DNA from 2 places in the Streptomyces sp. cg35 genome. Region 1 is predicted to be linked to the other one. Evidence: riboswitches for the same ligand, from Rfam matches in the RefSeq annotation. Region 1 holds a riboswitch; the other holds the start of a gene.

What was found. A riboswitch is a leader RNA that binds a small molecule or an ion and turns the genes downstream of it on or off. The one in region 1 is predicted to bind cobalamin.
Region 2: another riboswitch for cobalamin. It lies ahead of ACQUQD_RS31290 (cobalamin biosynthesis protein); the one in region 1 lies ahead of metE (5-methyltetrahydropteroyltriglutamate--homocysteine S-methyltransferase).

The regions. Positions count from the first base shown of each region.
Region 1 is NZ_CP191268.1:1,938,100-1,945,467, forward strand. Features, by position in the region: gene ACQUQD_RS09050 (ABC transporter substrate-binding protein) at 1-313, shown strand, start outside; gene ACQUQD_RS09055 (glycoside hydrolase family 36 protein) at 359-1,858, shown strand; gene ACQUQD_RS09060 (ROK family protein) at 1,974-3,131, shown strand; partial or broken gene ACQUQD_RS09065 (TerD family protein) at 3,204-3,341, shown strand; cobalamin riboswitch at 3,397-3,620, shown strand; gene metE (5-methyltetrahydropteroyltriglutamate--homocysteine S-methyltransferase) at 3,784-6,108, shown strand; gene ACQUQD_RS09075 (spore photoproduct lyase family protein) at 6,185-7,360, opposite strand.
Region 2 is NZ_CP191268.1:6,846,833-6,854,200, forward strand. Features, by position in the region: gene ACQUQD_RS31285 (cobyric acid synthase) at 1-532, opposite strand, end outside; gene ACQUQD_RS31290 (cobalamin biosynthesis protein) at 529-1,485, opposite strand; cobalamin riboswitch at 1,522-1,667, opposite strand; gene ACQUQD_RS31295 (DUF397 domain-containing protein) at 1,950-2,186, shown strand; gene ACQUQD_RS31300 (hypothetical protein) at 2,213-2,524, shown strand; gene ACQUQD_RS31305 (hypothetical protein) at 2,457-3,047, opposite strand; gene ACQUQD_RS31310 (helix-turn-helix domain-containing protein) at 3,094-3,948, opposite strand; gene ACQUQD_RS31315 (hypothetical protein) at 4,296-4,517, opposite strand; gene ACQUQD_RS31320 (anion permease) at 4,534-5,808, opposite strand; gene ACQUQD_RS31325 (lysozyme) at 6,012-6,755, opposite strand; gene ACQUQD_RS31330 (class II aldolase/adducin family protein) at 6,938-7,368, shown strand, end outside.

The sequences.
Region 1 (7,368 bases):
CTGGAAGTGGGTCAAGTTCCTCGCCTCACCCGACTGCCAGAATCTCGTCGCCAAGCGGGCCGTCGTGTTCCCGGCCCTGAAGTCCGCCACCCAGAAGGCGCTCGCCGCGCACAAGGCGAAGGGTGACGACGTCCACGTCTTCACCGACGCGGTGGCCGACAAGAACGTCACGTTCCAGCTGCCCGTCACCGAGCACGGCACCGAAATAGGCCCGATCGTCCAGGACGCCATCCAGTCGGTGATCCTCGGCAGGGCCAAGCCGGAGAGCGCCCTCAAGTCGGCCAACGACAAGGTCAACGGCCTCTTCAAGTAGTGACCGGCTTCCGTCCGCACCTCTCACCATGAAGCAAGGAGATCCATGGCCCAGCTCGCAGATCTCGGCGGCCTCACGTTGGCCGTCGAGCTCGAAGGCGACGCCCCGCCGCGGCCCGTCGACGGCGGCCTGCTGCTGCCGCCCGGCCGCGTGGCCCTGCTGCACGGCCTCGGCGACGCGCTGTTCTACCGGCACGGACACAACTCCTGGAGCCCGTGCGGCTGGCGCCGTCTGTCCGAGCCGCCGCTGCGCATCGAGAGCGCCGAACGCCGCCTGACCGCCGACGACACCGTGTGGGACGACCCGGCGCGCCACCACTCCTCCGCCGTCGCGGCCCTCCAGGGAGCCGACGGACAGGTGCTGCTGCTCGGCGCGCTCGGCCTCGACATCCCGCGCCTGACCGCCGACCGGGACGCGCTGGTCGGCTGGTACGAGCGCGGCGGAGCCCCCTGGTTCCTGGCGTACGGCACCGAGGACGAGGTCTTCGCCGCCTACGCCCGGCACCTCGCCGACCGACTCGGCCACAGCGACAAGCGCGCGGGCAACGTGTGGTGCAGCTGGTACGCCTACTACGAGAACATCACCGAGGAGCAGCTCACCAAGGACATCACCGCCCTGCGCGGCCTGCCCTTCGACGTCGTCCAGATCGACGACGGCTGGGAGCAGAGGGTGGGCGACTGGCACGCCAACGCCAAGTTCCCCTCCGGAATGCGTGCGTTGGCCGACCGCATCACGGAGGCCGGGCTGCGGCCCGGGCTGTGGATCGCGCCGTTCATCGTCCACCCCGACGCGCAGGTCGCCCACGAGCGGCCGGAGTTGCTGCTGCGGGACGGCGACGGCGCCCCGGTGACGGCCGGCCACAACTGGGGCACCGGCTACTGGGCGCTCGACCTCACACTGCCCGCCGCACAGGAGCATCTGCGCGAGATGATGCGCCGGGTCAGCCGGGACTGGGGATTCACGTACCTGAAGATCGACTTCATCGGTGCCGGCGCGGTGCCGGGGGCCCGGTTCGAGGACGTCGGCCGCGAGGAGGCGTACCGGATCGGCCTGCGCATCATCCGGGAGGAGGCCGGCCCGGACGCCTATCTCCTCGGCAGCGGCGCACCCCTGCTGCCCTCCCTCGGACTGCTCGACGGCATCCGCAGCGGCCCCGACGTCGCACCCCTGTGGGAGCACTACGCCACCCAGGACCCCTCCGACGCCCTGGCGCGCAACGCCGTCGTCAACACCGTGCACCGGCTGTGGCAGGCGCCCCTGCTGGAGGTCGACCCGGACGTCGTGTACTTCCGCAGCCGCCTCAATCTGCTGACCGAGCAGCAGCAGAGCTGGCTGCGCGACCTCGCCGACGTCTGCGGTTTCCGTGCGGTGTCCGATCCGCCGGGCTGGCTGCACCCGGACGAACTGGAGGCGATGACGGCGTACTTGGCGCACCGCCCCGAGGTGCGCAGGCTCGGCCGGTACCGCTTCGCGATCGACGGGCGCGAGATCGACTTCGGCCCGGCCGTCGCTCCGGACACGGAACAGCGCTATCCGATCGCCTGATCCGTGACCGTCGCGAGGGAGCGATCCACGATCCTCGTACGGCGGCCGCCCTGAATTAGTAAACTGCTCAGCATTATTCAGCAGCGGCCCGCAGACCCCACCAGGGAGCACCAGCATGGCGACGACCGGAACAGACCTGTCCCGGATGCGCGAGATGAACCAACTGTCGATCGTGTGGGCGCTGCGCGGCAACCCACCCGCCACCGTCACTGAACTCGCGGGCCGGGCCGGGCTGTCCCGGCCCGCCGTCGACGTGCTGGTGCAGTCCCTGGTGACCGACGGGTGGGCCGAGGTCGAGCAGCCGAAAGCCAGCAGCGTCGTCGGCCGGCCCGCCCGGCGCTTCCGGTTCCGGGCCACCGCCGGTCACGCACTCGGCATCGACATAGGCGTCCACAAGATCCTCGTCATGCTGAGCGACCTGGAGGGGAACATCGTCCGCAGCACGCGCCGACCGGTCGACCCTGAGGCCGCGCCCGAAGCTCGGCTGGCGTCGGTCGACGAGGTCATCGACGAGGTGCTGCGCGGCGTCGCCATGACGCCGGCCGACATCTGGGCCGTGACGATCGGTGTGACCGGCCCCGTCGACTCCAGCGGCCGCACCACCCTGTTCACTCCTCTCCCCGGCTGGAGCACCGCCGACCCGGCCGCTCATCTGGCAACCCGCTTCACCTGCCCCATTCAGGTCGAGAACGACTGCAAGCTCGCCGCCGTCGCCGAGCGTTGGAAGGGCGTCGCCCAGGACGCCGACGACATCGTCTTCCTTCTCGCGGGGCTGCGTACCGGCGCCGGCCTCATCCTCGACGGCACCCTGCGCCGCGGACACGGCGGCGCCGCGGGCGAGATCGGCGCGCTCAAGGCCGTGCGCTGGCTCGCCGCTCCGGACCACCTCGCCTCCTGCCCCGGGGTACCGGAGACGGCGGCGGCCGGCGACATCGCGGCCTGGGTGTTCCAGGCGGCCCGGGACGGTGACCGGGACGCGAGGGCCGCCGTACGCCGCTACACCCGGGACCTCGCGGTCGGGGTCGCCGCCCTCGTTCTCGCCCTGGACCCCGAGGTCGTCGTCTACGGCGGAGGGTTCTCCCGCTCCGCCGACGTCATCCTGGAGCCGCTGCGCCGAGAACTGACCAAGCACTGCCTGCGCCTGCCGGAGCTGCGCACCTCGACGCTCGGCGACGAGAGCGTGGCCCTGGGCGCGCTGCGTCTGGCCCTCGACGAGATCGACAGCCGCCTGCTGAGCGACGGGCTTGCGGCACCGACGGCTCCACGGGGCTAGGGCCGGTCCGGCGGATCAGGTCGCGCTCGGGGGCCCGTGCCGTTCTGTGCCGGTGAGCGGGGTCGGGTGTGCGCCACCACCGAACGCGGCCTGCTGCTCGCCGAGTTCCACCGCCGCGGCCCCGTGTGGCGCTTCCGTGCCGTCGGGCAGGGCTACGGCCACGGTCTCGACGCGCTCGCCCTCGGGTACGGCGTCGACATCGCCGGCTGAGGCGGCGCCGCGGTCGTGGCCCCGGCCGCTTGGCGCCGAGCGGCCCCCGCCCCGTAGGCTGGCCCGTGCAGCTGGTTCGCCCCGTCCGCCAGGCGGGAGCGTCGCAAGAGGGAACCCGGTGGGAATCCGGGACTGCCCCGCAGCGGTGAGTGGGAACGACCGCCGTCATACGCACTGGGTCCCGACGAACGGGACCTGGGAAGCGACGGCCAGTAGGTGTCCTCCGGATCGGAGGACGTGCCCGCGAGTCCGAAGACCTGCCATCTGCCCGTGCGCGTACGACGCGTGCGCGGACATCTCGGTGACCTCGAGGGCGGGTCGGCGTACACACCGGACGGACGACCGCGCCCCGGCGCGCGGGACCGTGCCGCCGGTCTGTCACTCCTTTCCGGCCGCGTCGGTCTCCGGGATCCCAGGGATACGTCTCTCGAAGGAGATCTCCGTGACCACCAGGACCGCGGCCGCGGCAGCACGGGCCACCGTGTACGGCTACCCCCGCCAGGGACAGAATCGCGAGCTGAAGAAGGCGATCGAGGGCTACTGGAAGGGCCGCGTCACCGCCGACGCCCTCCGTGCCACCGCCGCCGGACTGCGCCGCACGAACTGGCGGGAGCTGGCCGGCGCGGGCATCGGCGAAGTGCCGACCGGCGACTTCTCGTACTACGACCACGTCCTCGACACCAGCGTCATGGTCGGCGCGATCCCCGAGCGCCACCGCGCCGCTTTCGACGCCGATGCCCTGGACGGGTTCTTCGCCATGGCCCGTGGCACGCAGGACGTCGCGCCGCTGGAGATGACGAAGTGGTTCGACACCAACTACCACTACCTGGTGCCCGAGTTGGGGCCGGACACGGTGTTCACCGCTGACTCCACGAAGCAGGTCACGGAGTTCGAGGAAGCGCTCGCCCTGGGGCTGGCCGCCCGGCCGGTCCTCGTCGGTCCGGTCACGTATCTGCTGCTGGCCAAGCCCGCGCCCGGTGTCGCCGCCGACTTCGACCCGCTGACCCTCCTCGACCGGCTGCTGCCCGTGTACGCGCAGGTGCTCACCGAGCTGCGTGCGGCCGGGGCCCCGTGGGTGCAGCTCGACGAGCCCGCCCTCGTCCAGGACCGCACCCCGGCCGAGCTGAACGCGGCGGCCCGCGCCTACCGCGACCTCGGTGCTCTCGCCGACCGGCCCAAGCTGCTCGTGGCCTCGTACTTCGACCGGCTGGGCGACGCCCTGCCGGTCCTGGCCAAGGCCCCGGTCGACGGTCTGGCGCTCGACTTCACCGGCTCGGCGGCCGCCAACCTCGACGCCCTCGCGGCCGTCGGCGGGCTGCCCGGCAAGCGGCTGGTCGCCGGTGTCGTCGACGGCCGCAACGTCTGGATCAACGATCTGGCGAGGTCCCTCACCACGCTCGGCACCCTGCTCGGCCTCGCCGACCGGGTCGACGTCGCCCCGTCCTGCTCGCTGCTGCACGTCCCGCTGGACGCGTCGCTGGAGCGGGACATCGAGCCGCAGATCCTGCGCTGGCTGGCCTTCGCGCGGCAGAAGACCGCCGAGGTGGCGACCCTCGCCGCGGGTCTGGCCCAGGGCACCGGCAGCGTCACGGCGGAGCTCGCCGCGAACCGGGCGGACCTGGCGTCGCGGGCCGGATCCCCGATCACGCACGACCCGGACGTGCGGGCCCGCGCCGCCGCCGTCACGGACGCGGACGGGCGCCGCTCTCCGTCGTACGCCGAGCGGTCCGCCGCGCAGCGCGCCCACCTCGGCCTGCCGCTGCTGCCGACCACGACGATCGGCTCGTTCCCGCAGACCGGTGAACTGCGCGCGGCGCGGGCCGACTTGAGGGCGGGCCGTATCGACACGGTCGCGTACGAGGAGCGCATCAGGAACGAGATCCGCGACGTCGTCTCCTTCCAGGAGAAGACCGGCCTGGACGTCCTCGTGCACGGCGAGCCCGAGCGCAACGACATGGTCCAGTACTTCGCCGAGCGGCTCACCGGCTACCTCGCCCTGCAGGCCGGCTGGGTGCAGTCGTACGGCACCCGTTACGTGCGCCCGCCGGTCCTGGCCGGCGACATCTCGCGTCCCGGGCCGATGACGGTGCGCTGGACCGCGTACGCCCAGTCCCTCTCGGACCGCCCCGTCAAGGGCATGCTCACCGGGCCGGTCACCATGCTCGCCTGGTCCTTCGTCCGCGACGACCAGCCGCTCGGGGACACCGCTCGGCAGGTCGCTCTCGCGCTGCGGGACGAGGTGAACGACCTGGAGGCGTCCGGGACTTCGGTGATCCAGGTCGACGAGCCCGCGCTGCGCGAGACGCTGCCGCTGCGCGCCGCCGACCGTGCCGGCTACCTGGCCTGGGCCACCGAGGCGTTCCGCCTCACCACCAGCGGTGTGCGTCCGGACACCCAGATCCACACGCACATGTGCTACGCCGAGTTCGGTGACATCGTCCAGGCCATCGACGACCTCGACGCCGACGTCATCAGCCTGGAAGCGGCCCGCTCCCACATGCAGGTCGCCCACGAGCTGGCGGGGCACGGTTACCCGCGGGAGGCGGGACCCGGCGTGTACGACATCCACTCGCCCCGCGTACCGGGCGTGGCGGAGGCGGCGGCCCTGCTGCGTGCGGGACTCGAGGCCATCCCGGCCGAACGGCTGTGGGTCAATCCGGACTGTGGCCTGAAGACCCGCGGCTGGCCCGAGACCCGGGCCTCCCTGGAGAACCTCGTCGCCGCGGCGCGCACCGTCCGCGCGGAGCTGGGGTCGACCACGTCCTGACGCCGGCACGCCCGTGCCGGGCCGTGGGCATCCCTGCGCCCCGGCCCGGCACGGGTCCGCGTCCCCAGGGGGAGGGTCAGAACGCGTATCTGACGCGCAGCCAGGGCGCGTGCGCCGCCAGCAGTTCACCGAGCCGCGCGAGCGAGCGCTGCTTGATCTCGTGGGCGTAGCGGACGTTGAGGGCGCCGTTCTGGGAACGCTTCGTCTCCTGGGCGGCGGGCTGCCACAGCACGTCCTCGGCGCGGGGATGCCAGCCCAGGTTGACCTCGTGCAGCGCCTGGTTGTGCGTCAGCATGATGACCTCGGCCGCCGCCTGTTCCTTCACCCGGGCGGGCAGGACGTCGTCGAGGTGGGTGAGCAGTTCGGCCCAGTCGCGCTGCCATCCCTGGCGCAGGACGACCGGCGAGAGGTTGAAGTGGATCTCGTATCCGGCGTCGAGGAAGTCCGCGGCCGCGGCGATCCGGTCGGCGATCGGGCTGGTGCGGATGTCCAGCAGCCGGGAGTCGTCGGCGGGCATGAGGGAGAACCGCACCCGGGTCCGTCCCTGGGGGTCGAGGGCGAGCAGGTCGGGGTTGACGAACTTGGTGGCGAACGACGCCTTGGCCGTCGGCAGGCCGCGGAACGCGGCGACGAGATCGGCCGTGTTGTCGCAGACGAGGGCGTCGACGGAGCAGTCGCCGTTCTCGCCGATGTCGTAGACCCAGGCCTGCGGATCGCACTGGTTGGGTTCCGTCTTGGGGCCCTGGGACCGTACGTGGCGCCGGACGTGGGCCACGATGGCCTCGATGTTGGTGAACAGCGTGATGGGGTTGGCGTAGCCCTTGCGACGGGGGACGTAGCAGTAGGCGCAGGCCATCGCGCAGCCGTTGGAGGTGCCCGGGGCGATCCAGTCGGCCGATCTGCCGTTGGGGCGCGTGGCGAGCGTGTGCTTGACCCCGAGCACGAGCGTCTCGGTCTTGACGCGGACCCACCGGTCGACGTTGCCTTCGTTGCCGTGGAGGGAGGGGATGCGCCAGTGGCTGTCGACCTCGGTGACGCGCACGCCGGGCAGCCGGGCCATGATCTGGCGGCCGCGCGGCGAGTCGAGGGCCGCGGGCTCCGCGTAGACCTCGCGGATGTCGAGCAGCCGGCGCGCCTGCGGACTGTCGCGGAACGCTCCGTGCGGGGCCGGTGCCGGGGCGGCGTCCTGCCATCCGAACAGCGCTTCCTGCTCGGGCTCCCCCGAGGCCGGTCCTGCCGCCTGCCGATCCACGTGCTGTT
Region 2 (7,368 bases), 4.9 Mb from region 1:
ACGCGAAGACGCCACCGCGGTCGATGTCCCCGACCACCAGCACGGGCAGCCGCGCGGCCCGCGCGATCCCCATGTTCACGATGTCGGTACGCCGCAGATTGATCTCGGCCGGAGACCCGGCCCCTTCACAGATCACGGCGTCATGACTGCCCCGCAACTCCTCCAGGCATCCGACGACGGTGTCGAGCAACGCGCCCTGCCGCGCCCCGTGATAGCCCCGCGCGCTCATCTCGCCCACCGGCTTGCCCATCAGCACGACCTGGCTGCTGCGGTCGCTGCCCGGCTTGAGCAGCACCGGATTCATCAGCGCGCTCGGCTCGACCCGGGCGGCCTGCGCCTGCATGGCCTGCGCCCGGCCGATCTCGGCGCCGTCGCGCGTCACGAACGAGTTCAGGGACATGTTCTGCCCCTTGAACGGCGCGACCTTCACCCCCTGCCGCACGAGCCACCGGCAGATCCCGGCGGTCACGACGCTCTTCCCGGCGTCCGACGTGGTCCCGGCGACGAGCAGCCCGCCGCCCCGCCCGCTCATCGACGCCCTCGCAACAACCGCCCGGCCACACAGACTCCCCACGCCATCACACTGACCCGCCGCGACAACCGCGCGGCCCGCTCCACGTCCGACACCCGCACCACGCGCCCTCGCGCGTTCAGCACGGGCCGGTGCTCGACCCTGCCCCCGTACGCCAACGTCCCGCCGAGCCGCACCCCGAGCGCCCCCGCGAACGAGGCCTCGACGGGCCCCGCGTTGGGACTGGGATGGCGCCCCGCGTCCTCGCGCCAGGCCCGGGCGGCGTCGCGCGGACGCCCGCCGGCCAGCACGGCGAGCGCACCGGTCAGCCGGGCCCCGGGCCACCCGGCGACGTCGTCCAGCCGGGCCGAGGCCCAGCCGAACCGGCGGTACTTCACGGACTTGTGCCCGACCATGGCGTCGAGCGTGTTCACGGCACGGAAGGCGAGCAGCCCGGGCACGCCGCCCACGGCGCCCCACACCAATGCGCCCACGACGGCGTCGGAGGTGTTCTCGGCGACGGACTCGACGACGCCCCGCGCGATCCCGTCGGCGTCCAGCCCCTGCGGATCCCGTCCGCACAGCCGCGGCAGCAACTCCCGGGCCAGCTCCACGTCCCCGGCCTCCAGCGCGGCCCCGACGGCGCGCGCCTCCCGGCCGAGCGAGGTCCCGCCGACCACGGCCCAGGTGGCGGCGGCCGTCAGCGCGACGGAGGCGGCGGGGGAGCGGCGTACCGCACGGGCGGCGAGGACGCCCACGGCGGTGGCCCCGCCCACGCAGACGGCGGTGTGCAGGGCGCCCCAGCCGCGGTGATCCCGCCACAGCACCCGCTCCACGGCCCCTGCGGCCCGGCCGAATCCGGCGACGGGATGCCCTCGACGCGGGTCACCGAGCAGCAGATCGGCGAAGAGTCCGGCGGCGGCACCGCACGCGAAGACGCGCTCGGCCCGCGCCGCGCCGCGCAGGGCGAACATGGCGGTAGTTGTCCTCACTCAGGGTGTCCACGCCCTGGTTCGACGAGACCGGCAGCGAGAGTTCCTGGCTCGCCCTCCCGGAGAAGGGCTCACAGTGGCGGGACCGCGCCGGATTCGCACCGGCTTCCTCGGACTGCTGCCGTATATGGCCCGGGAAGTCCACCACGGTGCGCGAAGGTGCGTCAACTTGCCGTTGACCTGGGAGAGGGGAGTGTGGGGAGGTCCACAGCGCCGCGTGGGACCCGTTCACTGGGCCGGAATTCCTCTATGGGTCGAAAACAGGCCTACCTAGACTGGAAGACGGCAGACGGAGAGCGGTCCACGAGTGGTTGAGGGCGCCTTGGCGACGTGGTGAGGCGGATCCGTCCGGGACACCTGGGCGGGTCGCCCCGGCGGCGCTATGGTGCCTGCACGCGGGCGTGCAATGACGGGGGACGCCGGCTCTCGAGCAGGAGGAGGCCGGTGTGTCCCATGGGAGAGAGCACGCTCGGTCATGGCAGGAACAGGTCACCGGGCCGTGGCGCAAGAGCAGTTACTCGGGTCTGAGCGGGGACTGCGTGGAAGTGGCGCTCGGTGAGACCGAGGTCCGAGTCCGTGACTCCGGGAACCGGGATACGGCGGATCTGGTCTTCCGGCGCATCCGGTGGCAGGCGTTCCTGAGGGCTCTGGGCGGGTCCGGTCCGGGCAGGACCGACCGCTGAGTCCACCGCGGGGGGAGGAGGGCGCGATGACCGGTCACCACATGACCGAGGCGCGGCAGCGGGCGCACGGGGCGGTGAGCCGCACCGCGCGCGGAGTCGTCTCCCCACGTGGCCTCGTGGTGTTCTGTCTGGCCTGCGGCGTTGCGGCGAGCGTCGTCGGGGCGCTGGCCGCCGCACTGGTCCCGTCCGGCCAGGCCCGCGTCGTGGTCTGGGTGTTGGTCGCCGCGCTGTTCGCCGCCGCGACCGGCTTCCGCGCGGGACTACGGAGCGTCAGGGGCGGCTCGCAGCACCGGGATCCGGTGACGGATCGGGGTCGGACGGCGGGGCGTCGGCGCTGAGCGGCGACCGGATGGCCTCCGCACAGCGCAGGAGGAGCCGGGCGAAACCGTAGGCGATCGCGGTCACCGGGGACGACGCCGCGGCGACGACCGAACCCACCGCCCAGGGCGAGGTCAGGCCACACGCCTGGATCAGCACCACGAGCCCCGCCAGCCCGCCCAGCAGGACCAGCCCGCCGGACAACGAGGCCAGCAGCAGAAGTCTCGTGTGGCGACGGTTGTCCAGCATGATCTGGGCGTACATCCAGCCGGCCCGCCGGGTCAGGTCGTCGCTGGACACGACGTGGATGACCACGGCACCGAACGACGGCCGCTCGCCGGGGAGCTGTGCCACGACACCGACGACGGTGTCGGAGGCGGTGTCCGGGCCGGCGGGCGGCTCCCCGCTGTCCGGAGTGCCCGTGGCCGCCGGGGCGTTCGTACCGGCTGCACCACGCGCATCACCGCCACCATCGGTGCCGTCGAGCCGGGGACCGGCGGCCGTGAGGAGCCGCCACCACCACTCGTCGCCTGCGGCCGGCATGTGCGCCTCCTACACGGGCTCTCCAGGGCCCGGCCCGCTTGTCACCTCACGAGGTGTCGAGCCCGTCCCTGGTCTTGCTGATGAGATCGATGGCCAGGTCGCCGCTGTACGCGATCTCGCGGAGCGATTCGAAGCACTCCTGGTGTCGCACGATCAGTTCGTGGTCGTCACGGATCGTCTGGTTGCCCTCGGACTCCCGGTACAGCAGGTCGTCGTCGTCCGTGAAGCCGAGCAGGATGAAGCTGTTGAGCGTGGCGAAGTGCGCGCCCGCCGTGAAGGGCAGCACCTGGAGCGACACCCGGGGCTGCTGCGCGACGTCGAGCAGGTGCTGCAGCTGCCCGCGCAGCACACGCGTACCGCCGATCTGCCGGTGCAGGGCCGCCTCGTCCAGGATGAAGAACGTCCAGGGCGGGGTCTCGCCCTCCAGGGCGCGCTCCTGCCGCTCGGTCCGCAGCTCGACGATCCGCCGCGCCCGGGCCTCCTCCACGTGCGGCGCCAGCATGGCCATCGCGTAGTCCTCGGTCTGCAGCAGACCGGGCACCACGATCGGGTGGTACGTGCGGATCGACGCGGCGGCGCTCTCGTAGCCCAGGTACTGGCGGAAGCCGGGGTTGAGCACGTCGTTGTACTGCGTCCACCAGCTCAGCCCGCGCGACCCGCGCGCGGCCTCCTCCAGTTCGTTCCGCAGGTGCTCGTCCCTGACCTCGTAGTGCTGGAGCAGGGCCCGGAGGTCGGTCACCGAGACGCTCACCGTCCCGGCCTCGATGCGCATGATCTTGGACAACGACCAGTCGAGCGCCTGTGCCGCGTCGGTCTGCGTCTGCCCGGTTGCTTCACGGGCCTTGCGCAGTTCGATGCGCAGCCTGCGCCGATTGAGGCTGGGGTCGATGTCGCGGGCCATCATCTCTGTCTCCTTGCCGACCGTGTGCCAGGTCTCGATGCACCAGGTGAGAGCTAGCCAAATAGTGAACGGAAGCTAGCAGACAGCTGGTGGCGAATGGCTGGTGGCGGATGGAGTGCTGGCGGGGTGGCTCATGTCAGTCTGCCATATGGCATGTCCGCTGTGGCCTGGAAAACAGGGCTCGATGGGCCGTCCTCGCAGGGTCGCGACATTTGGCAGCGCCACACCCGTTCCGGTGACAAGTCGAACGTGAAAGCGGGGTGCGGGACGCCGTACGTCCCGCACCCCGCTCGGGTGCTGCTGGGCCTCTGTCGCGTTCAGAAGGTGAACGCGGCACAGGCGTGTCGTCAGGCCACGATCAGAAAGATCCCGTACGCCACGGCCGCCGCGCACAGCGCGAAGCACAGGTACGCGCCGGACGTGGCAACCGTCGCCGAACCGCCCTGCCGCGCCGCCGACTCCCGCTTGGAGAGGCCGACGATGCCGAGGGTGAACAGGCCCACCAGGGCCACGGTGACCACGAGGCTGACCCCGAAGACGGAGCCGAGAGCCGCCCAGTCGATCTTCATAGCTGGTCCTGCTTCCTTACAGCGTGGCGCCGGCGGGGCGCGCGGGGTCGGCCACGGCGGGAGCCGGAGCGGGGATCGTGGACTTGATGTCGGCCGACGCCCCGGCCTCCGCGACCGCGCCGATCGGCGGCGGGGTGACCGCGGCGATCGCCGTGGTCACGACGCCCGCGGGCTCCTCGGCGGAGTCGATCGCGTCGTCGGTGACGTTCGTGTGGTCGACGGAGTCGCGGCGGGACAGCTTCCAGATGACCGCGGAGCCGCCGACCAGGAGAGCGGCGGTGAGGCCGATGCCCCACGGGCCCTGCTTGGTGAGGAACTCGGCGCCCGCGCCGACCAGACCCGCGGCCGGCAGGGTCAGACCCCACGCGACGAACATCCGGGTGGCGGTCGACCAGCGGACGACACCGCCCTTGCGGCCGAGACCGGAGCCCATGACGGCGCCGGAGCAGACCTGGGTGGTGGAGAGCGAGAAGCCGATGTGCGAGGAGGCGAGGATCGCCGTCGCGGCGGACGTCTGCGCGGCGAAGCCCTGCTGCGGCGCCAGATCGGTCAGGCCCTTGCCCATGGTGCGGATGATCCGCCAGCCGCCCAGGTACGTGCCCATCGCGATGGCCAGACCGGCCGACACGATGACCCACAGCGGCGGGTCGGCGTCCGGCGCGAGCACGCCGCCGGTGATCAGGGCGAGGGTGATGATGCCCATCGTCTTCTGGGCGTCGTTCGTGCCGTGCGCGAGGGAGACGAGGCCGGCCGAGGCGATCTGCCCGGCGCGGTAGCCCTTGGAGGTGGCCTTCTCGTCGGTGTGCTTGCTGATGCGGTAGGTCAGGCGCGTGGCGAGCATCGCGGCGAGGCCGGCGACGATCGGCGCGGCGACCGCGGGCAGCAGCACCTTGGTGACGACGGTGCCGCCGTTCACCGACGACCAGCCCATCGACATGACCGCGGCGCCGATGAGGCCGCCGAACAGTGCGTGCGAGGAGCTGGACGGCAGGCCGACCAGCCAGGTCAGCAGGTTCCAGAGGATGGCGCCGACGAGCGCCGCGAATATGACCTCGGTCTTGAGGCCGTCCTCGTTGATGATGCCGCCGGAGATGGTCTTCGCGACCTCGACGGAGAGAAACGCTCCGACCAGGTTCAGCACGGCGGACATGGCCACCGCCGTCTTCGGCTTGAGGGCGCCTGTCGAGATGGTCGTCGCCATCGCGTTGGCGGTGTCGTGGAAACCGTTGGTGAAATCAAAGACCAGCGCGGTAACGATCACGATCGCAAGGAGCAGCGTGATGTGTTCCATTTACCCAGGCTTCGTTCGGACGTCAGTGGCACGGTGAACGTAGGCAAGCCGGGTGAACGGAAGATGAACTGGGTCGGGCTTTGTGGTGACCCGATCCGGAGCGCCGCCGCTCCGCTTGGCACGGGACGGCGGCGCGGATTCCGTATCGACCTCGTCGCAGCCCCGGAATCAAGGGTTCCGCGGGACTTTCGACCCTGCCCCGACTACCCCTGGGCGAACCTCTTCAACTGGGCCATCGAGCCGTTGAAGAGATTCTGGTCACCCGGCAGGCTGCCGTGGTTGTCGTACTGCCAGAACGTCCAGTAGGACCACCCGGCGGGCAGCGTGCCCCAGCTCGCGTCGTAGCGCGCGAGCCACAGGGCGTGGTTGGCGGCGAAGGCACCGCTGTTGCCGGTGCACCTCTTCCACCAGTGGTAGTTGGTGTAGATCACCGGGCGGCGCCCGGTGCTGCGCTTGATCTCGTCGCTGAAGGACGCGACCCAGGCGACCAGTCGCGCCTTGCTCATGCCGTAGCACTTCTTCTTGCTGTACGGGTTGTACTCGATGTCGAGCGCGGGCGGCAGCGTCCATCCGTCCCGCGACCAGGCCCCGCCGTTGCGCACGAAGTACGCGGCCTGCGTCCGGCCCGACGACTCGTCGGGCAGGGCGAAGTGGTAGGCGCCCCGGACGATGCCGGCGTTGCGGGCGCCGTTGTACTGCTGTGTGAAGTAGGGATTCTTGTAGGTGGTCGACTCGGTCGCCTTGACGTAGGCGAACCGGGCCCCTTCGTTCTTCGCCTTCCGCCAGTTGACGTGCTTCTGGTGCGACGAGACGTCGTGCCCCCTCGGCCCGGCGGCGGCGTGTGCGGGCAGCTCGGCGAGTGCGGTTCCCCCCAGTGTCAGAGCCGCCACCGAAGTCGCCGCGACGATGCGGACACGGTGACGGGACGGTTTGTGGTCACGAGCCATATTTCCCCCCGGATGGCGACGTGCATGACAAATCTCCCAGAGATTACCGGATGATCCCGTCTTGCCCGTCGAACCCCAGCCAATCGTCATCTGCGGGGCATCCCTGCCCAAACGCGGCCTTACGGACGCCCCACCTCCGGGCTAATCTGCGCGGACCCCGCCGCGGCGGCGCGGCTGGCAGGATGCGCGCCATGGCGGAACTCGAGCAGGCGTGGGAAGAGCTGGTGGCGACGGCCCGCAGGACGGTGGCCGACGGGCTGGTCGTCGGGACGTCGGGCAACGTCTCGGTACGCGTCGGCGAGGGCGGCGACAGCCGCGTTCTGGTCACCCCGAGCGGCGTCCCCTACGACCGCCTCACGCCGCACGACCTCGTCGCCGTCGGCCTCGACGGCACGCAGCACACCGGCACGCTCGTCCCCACCAGCGAACTTCCGATGCACCTCGCGGTCTACCGGCACACCGACGCACGGGCCGTCGTGCACACCCATGCCGTGCATGCGACCGCCGTCTCCACGCTCGTGCCCGAACTCCCGTCCGTCCACTACATGACGGCGGCCCTCGGCGGTCCCGTGCGTGTCGCCCCCTACGCGACGTACGGCACCGAAGAGTTGGC